Regions from separate parts of the Paenibacillus sp. RC73 genome, predicted to be linked through region 2. Evidence: riboswitches for the same ligand, from Rfam matches in the RefSeq annotation. Region 2 holds a riboswitch; the other holds the start of a gene.
What was found. Region 2 has a riboswitch for cyclic di-GMP ahead of ABH897_RS23730 (transglutaminase family protein). Riboswitches for the same ligand answer to the same signal wherever they lie in the genome.
Positions count from the first base shown of each region.

Region 1 (3,425 bases), on a different contig from region 2:
GAGCCGGAACGAAGAGATACTTTTCCCGCGATTGCGTTAACAGCCACTTATCTATATTCCATCGTGGGTGTTTCACCCGATGAAATCGTTGCTATATTGCCGGTAGATCCCTATGTAGAGGATGCTTTCTTTGCTACAGTTGCCCAGTTGGAACATACTCTTCAGGAGAGTGAAGGCAAGCTTGCGTTAATCGGGGTTGTCCCTTCCTATCCTTCTGAGAAATATGGTTACATTATACCTAAAAATGATGCCACACAAGGTAGCACAGGCTACCGCGAAGTGAGCCATTTTCAAGAGAAACCCGACCGGGAGCAGGCGGAGCGTCTGATGGAACGCAATGCTCTATGGAACTGCGGGGTTTTTGCATTCAAATTGGGTTACTTGCTCGATATCTTGGCATCCAAAGGATTGCCGTTGAACTATGAAGAAATGCAAAAGCAATATTCTTCTCTGGAAAAAATCAGCTTTGACTATGAGGTAGTCGAGAAGGAGAAGGATATCGTTGTTCTTCCATATGATGGATTCTGGAAGGATTTAGGTACCTGGAACACCTTAACGGAAGAAATGTCCCATCAGCAAGTGGGCAGAGGCGTAGTAACGGAGGATTGCGTCAATACGAGCCTTATCAACGAACTGGATATCCCCGTGGCGATCATCGGAACGAATGATCTGATCGTAGCTGCCAGCCCGGATGGCATCCTTGTGACCAATAAGGCGGAAAGTCCGCGCATCAAGGAAGTGCTCAAGGCTCATAATCAGCGTCCAATGTACGAAGAGCGCCGTTGGGGTCATTATCGGGTAGTGGATTATGTGAAGTATGACGAGGGCAACGAGGTATTGACCAAGCGAATCCGTGTGCTGCAAGGCAAAAATATCAGCTACCAACTTCATTTCAAACGGAGTGAAATTTGGACCATTATTAGCGGTGAAGCGGAAATTATTTTGAATGAAAAGCTGCATAAGGTGAAGGCTGGTGATGTGGTTCGCATTCCAGAAGGGACGAAGCATAGCATTTTAGCCGTGACCGATGTGGAATTGATCGAGGTACAGACAGGTTCTGAGTTGATCGAAGAGGATATTGTCCGTTTTTGCATGGATTGGGATGAAATTTCCCGTCACCAGTTTATTTCATAAATGAGCATCTTGCAACCATCCTGAAAGATAAAAAAAGGACTCATTTATGAAGTTTTTTAGCCCGAACTGTCGAAAATACGCGAAAATCTGTAAATTCATGAACATGACCTATTAAATTTTGGTAAAAAAAAGTCGATACTTAGGGTAAGAAGGAATCCAAACTCCTTCCACGATAAACGCAGCCCTGTTGAAAGGCAGGTACGCAAAGCTAAAGGGCCTTCCGTGAGGATGGCAGCCTGGCTACCGAAAGGAAGAGCGAGAGTGAGCCCCTATTTTACCCCTGTGTATCGATTGATACGCAGTGTACTCCCCGTTGTTATGCTTTTTTCCTTGTTGCCCGCCGGTTTTGGTGAATCTCTGTCCGTGGCGAATGCTGCCACATTACAGCCTGTTAATTCGGACGCTTCTGCTGAGGCCCGTGAACTATACAACTATTTGATCAGCATCTCGGGAAAAAAGATGGTCACAGGTCAACATGATTATTTGGAAAGTCCGGATGAATTAAGCAACAAGGTCCAGAAAATCAGTAAGGCGTATGCTGGTGTACATGGCTACGAGATGGGAGCCATCTCCGGCCAGTCCGCCGCTACGGAGGCAGCGCAACGTAAAAATGTCATCGATAGCGCCATACGTTGGAGTAGAGCTGGCGGAATGGTTACGATGACTTATCATGAACCGCTGCCGGGTAAACCACTGACTTGGGCCAATGTGCAGGCGAAAGTAAGCCAGGCGGAGTTCAATAAATACGTGACGCCGGGTACTACGCAGTATAATCTTCTCATTGCCGATCTGGATAAGGTCGCTGTATCGTTAAAGCAGCTTCGTGATGCAGGCGTTCCAGTATTATGGAGACCTTACCACGAAATGAACGGCGACTGGTTCTGGTGGGGAAACAAAAACAATTTCAATCAGCTCTGGAATATCATGTATGACCGTTTTGTAAACACGCATCAACTGAACAATCTGCTGTGGGTATGGAGTCCGAACGCGCCTAATTCGTACACTGTTCCATATACCCCGAAATATCCGGGGGATGACAAAGTGGATATTTTGGCTGTAGACATTTACAACCATGATTTTAAGCAAAGCCATTACGAAGGACTGCTCGGACTGGCACGGAATAAGCCGATTGCCATTGGGGAACACGGTGAGGTGCCCAGTCCCGAGGTGATGCAGGCTCAGCCAAAATGGGTGTATTCCATGACCTGGGGCAAGATGCTGACCGAAAATAACACGACGGATCAGATTCAGGATTATATGAATGATTCGACAAGCTTGACGCGGGATGATGTGAAAAAAGGGTTAGCTGCGATGAAAGAACCTGAGACGGAGCTACCGACCGTACCGGACACGGGGCCAAACGATCCAACTCCGGCTCCGCCAGTGGTAAGTAAACCAGCCCCGCCTTCCGTTCCGGATATGGTCTACGTGAACGGGCTGCGGGGTGAATATTTTAACAGCATGGATCTGGACGGCACCGCTGTTTTGGTTCGTACAGACAGTAAGCTGGATTATAACTGGCGTGCGGCCTCGCCTGATCCCGAGGTGAAGGCTGATCAGTTCTCGGTCCGCTGGACGGGCAAAATCAAGCCGCAATATAGTGAGACCTATACGCTTACCACGATATCCGATGATGGCATTCGTGTATGGGTAGACGGCAAGCTGGTTATTGATAGCTGGTTCAAACAAAGCTGGACAGAACGCAAGGGCAGCATTACCTTGCAAGCAGGCAAAATGGCAGATTTGAAAGTTGAATATTATGATGAAAAAGGCGACGCAATGGCACGTCTGATGTGGGAAAGTCAGCATGAAGCGAAAGCGGTAATTCCCGGCAACGCTTTGTTTCTTCCTTGATATATACTCTTTCCCCGCCAAAAATTTTGAGGAGAGAGGGTGGAGCACAATGATGAAAAAATGGTTGACCCAAAGGTATATAGTATTATTGGCCGGGCTGCTGGGGGTCGCAGCTATAGCGATGATCGCCTGGTTTATTCATACGCCTCCCAAGAGTGAAGAACTTCAGACGATTAAAGTAGCGGCGGCCAGTCCGGTATGGAAACTCGGTCAGCGGGATGACTCTTCAGCAGAATTTAAAGGTATGGTCGGTAAGGACAATGTCAATATTTCGGCGGCCTCCACCGAGTCGTCTGCTAAAGGAGCATCGTCAGCGATGTCCATAGCAGAGAGTACAACGGCTCCGGTATTGCTCAGCAGTGGAGATATTCCTCCCGGTTTAAATGCGTCCATGAATCCTGAACTATCACTCCAGTACAAGCTGGATCAGGTTCCTC
Region 1 covers NZ_JBIYCV010000004.1:208,720-212,144, forward strand. The annotation lists gene ABH897_RS10890 (sugar phosphate nucleotidyltransferase) at 1-1,134, shown strand, start outside; cyclic di-GMP riboswitch class I at 1,302-1,382, shown strand; gene ABH897_RS10895 (glycosyl hydrolase) at 1,363-2,988, shown strand; gene ABH897_RS10900 (PD-(D/E)XK nuclease family protein) at 3,038-3,425, shown strand, end outside.
Region 1: linked by a shared signal. The riboswitch ahead of ABH897_RS10895 (glycosyl hydrolase) and the one ahead of ABH897_RS23730 (transglutaminase family protein) in region 2 are both predicted to bind cyclic di-GMP.

Region 2 (3,425 bases):
GGAAGGAGTCTCGCAACAGCTCCAGCCCTTGAGGAGTCGGGTCTGTTACGATCGCATTCTTTACGGTGTCCAATTGTGTATTCACATTAATGGTCCAGTCAATCTTGTTTTTGCCGTTAGCTTTTCCTTGTTTACTTATTGGGGGACCGGACACGGGTTTGATGTTGACGATGGATGTTTGAACCCCGATCTTAATTGGAGTCGCAATAATGACTTCTGTGCTGCCTTTTGCAACTTCCTTACTGAACTCGGTTTTTACTTGCAGTTTTCCGCTTACGTTGGAATGATTCTCTACGTAATCGTTAAAGGTCATAATGACTTTCCCTTGGCGATCTACCGTAAAAGTACCAACCTCTCCATCTGTTGAAATCAACGGAGACGAGATATCTGTGTAAATTTCAAATTGTTCCGGTAAGTTAAAGGTGAAGGTATCGCCTTCTTTATACTGATTGTCCGGAATCTCCCATTCATAGCTCAGCTGGACTGCTGCGCCAATGTCCACACGTACGCCAGGATTATCCACAGCATCAATGATACGGCCGGTTTCATCCGTCAAGATCAGCTTGGTTAAAATATTGTCTGCTTGAACTGAGCTGGCTGCTGCCTGAATCATGGGAGCTATGCTGGGAGGTGCCTCTAATGGTTCAGGGTTCGGAATACCGTATACATCTTCCATAACTGTATTCGCAGTATCGCTTACAGCGCTTTCTGGTACAGCCGCGGTCGAAGTGTCTGCGTAAGCCAGCGCTGCACTAAAAAAGCTTTGGAAAATAAGCAATAGCACAATGATCGTTACATTTATTTTTGTTCTCATACTCTTAAGTAAGTCTCCTATTCATCATAATATTATGGAAAGTACCCGGGCGGATTTGGTTCCCCCCTCTTTCTTGTCCCGGAAATAGTATATTCAACATCTTAGTTTTTAAATGACTGACTAGATATACAATACCTTCCTTATCTCAACAATTTCTCAACAAGAATAGAAAAAAGCCCTGATCGCAGTGATCAGGGCTTTCTACAAAAAAAATTAATATTGTTTTGTTTTTGTATATTTGGAGGGTTCTTTGGCCATTGCAAACTTCTGTTTTCCGCTTTTTAGAGCGGCATCTACTGTAGTGTCAATGATAACCCATTGATTGTTGATATTGACTTCATTCCAGGCGTGGTAAGTTTTCACATAGGAGGATTCACCCATAACCAGCTTCGTTGGAACATCCACACTTCGAAGCATGGCGGCGAACAGTGAAGCGTATCCATAGCAAATGTCTTTTTGCGAAACTATTGTACGATCAATTTGTGGAAGGTAGTCTGTTGATAGGTTGAAAGGCTGGTTGGAATCGTATTTAATATGACTAATGACATACTCGTAAATACGTTTCACCTTTTCATCATCTGTCGTTGCACCCTTGGTTAATTCCTTGGCTTTCCGAATCGCCTGATTCGTATCGCTCCAGTCAATATTTTGAATAGAATTGAGGTATATGGTTTTACTGTCATTCAAATTTAACTGGACCGTTTCTTCACCTATCACTTTATACTGATTGCCAGTTAGCTGTTCCAATAAACGAATGTTATAATTGCCATTGCCCATTTGAAGAGCGAATGCTTCCTCAGATTTGCTCGAATTCAGATAATAAGAGTATTTCTCCGCATCCTTGGTAATTACGATCTTGGTTTTGACATTGGACTTGACAGGATAACGTATACTAACAATACCGTGGTTTACGTTGTTTTGATTCAGCCATGCCTGACTTTCGGCAGCAAACGCTGTCGTATGTAGGGGGATGGATAACAAAAAAACTAAAATTATTAAAAAAAATGACATTTTCCTCATAGAAAAACTTCCTTTCGGCGGCCAGGCTACCATCTTAAAAAGAAGGCCCTATAGCTTTGCGTCCCTGCCTTTCGACAGGTTTGCTATTATCGTATAAAGTTTTTCAGGAAAAAAAGACACGACAAAAAGCCTCTCCAACCGGTAGCTGGCTGCCATCTTAAAAAGAAGGCCCTGTAGCTTTGCGTCCCTGCCTTTCGACAGGTTTGCCATTTATCCTGAACAGTCTATATCTATCATTCTATCAGTTGGGCTTCTGATTAGGCAAGCACAATCTTAGATTTTCTCTGTTTTTCGACAAAGTCATCTGATAGATGAGTTTATAGTTTGGTTCGATTCCCCCATTTTTTGCGGAAGGAATGTGGGGTTTCTCCGACATGTTCCTTGAACAGGTTGATAAAATGGCTGGTGTTGGGAATACCTACAAACCGTGCGATATCCACAATGGATTCGTCACTGGTTTTAAGCCAGCCTTGAGCCGCTGTGATGCGGACATTAATGAGATAATCGATAGGAGAAAATCCGATCTGTTTCTTGAAGTTTTTAGCGAGATTGAATTTGTTTAACTCAAACATGTCTGCCAGCGAATCCAGCGTAATTCGTTCACTGTAGGATCGATCCAAATATTGCTGAACCTTGCGTATCTCGGTGATCGTATCCTGGTTTACATACGGATGATCATAGGGGTGCTGCAAAATATACGTCAGCAACTCACCAATGAGTCTGGATGTAAGCAGCTCAGCAGAAAGAGTTCTGTCAGATTGTACGCATAACAGGGAATGCAGCTTGTCCAATATGGTGCATGGATCGTTGAGTGATATTACAGGCTTGTTGTGCTTGGCAAATTGTTCGTAGAAATTGTCGATCAGATTGCCGTACACATTTACACTGATAAACTCCCATGCTTCATGACCAGCGGTGCTGTACTGTACGAATTCCTCACAATTAACGAAAAACATATCATGAGGCTTCAATATGTATTTTTTCTCCCGGTACAGTAATTCCCCTTGTCCTGATAACGTAAAAACGAGCAGAAACGAGGTGAGTTCCTTCCGTTCCATGGCATAAACAGATGTTTTTTTGAAATAGCCTATTTCCTGTATATAAAAAAGGGATCGCTTGGCAAAAGCGGAGGGAGTACATGCAATGACGACTGGATCGCTGCTCCAAGGGGTCCCGTTTCCGTTGTTTTTTTGGTCTGTTGTCATGTCCAATTCCTTTACAAAAGAGCAAATTTATCAAGCTAATCACTGTTTGTTTAACAAATAAAATGGTGGTTTACACATGATTTCCTATTAATACGATTTATTTTATCACATCACATAAATGCATGTAGCGAATAATATTTTGAATTATTTTCCATTCGAATTCAGGTGTACTAATATGGTGAAAACAGCCTCGTTTCCTCCATATTTTTAACTCATTCATCCATATGAAAAAGTTAAATCATGTTGAAAAAATTCGGAGATGCCATGGGTTCAATTCAATTCTGGAATAAAATCCAGGACAGGATGCTAAAGGTATTCTATGCCCATTCCACCTTCCAACGCACATATCCTTTCGTTTTGAAAAAAATGGGTCTTTGTTCTATCGA
Region 2 covers NZ_JBIYCV010000013.1:43,198-46,622, forward strand. The annotation lists gene ABH897_RS23725 (collagen binding domain-containing protein) at 1-814, opposite strand, end outside; gene ABH897_RS23730 (transglutaminase family protein) at 1,028-1,795, opposite strand; cyclic di-GMP riboswitch class I at 1,848-1,929, opposite strand; cyclic di-GMP riboswitch class I at 1,972-2,052, opposite strand; gene ABH897_RS23735 (AraC family transcriptional regulator) at 2,152-3,039, opposite strand.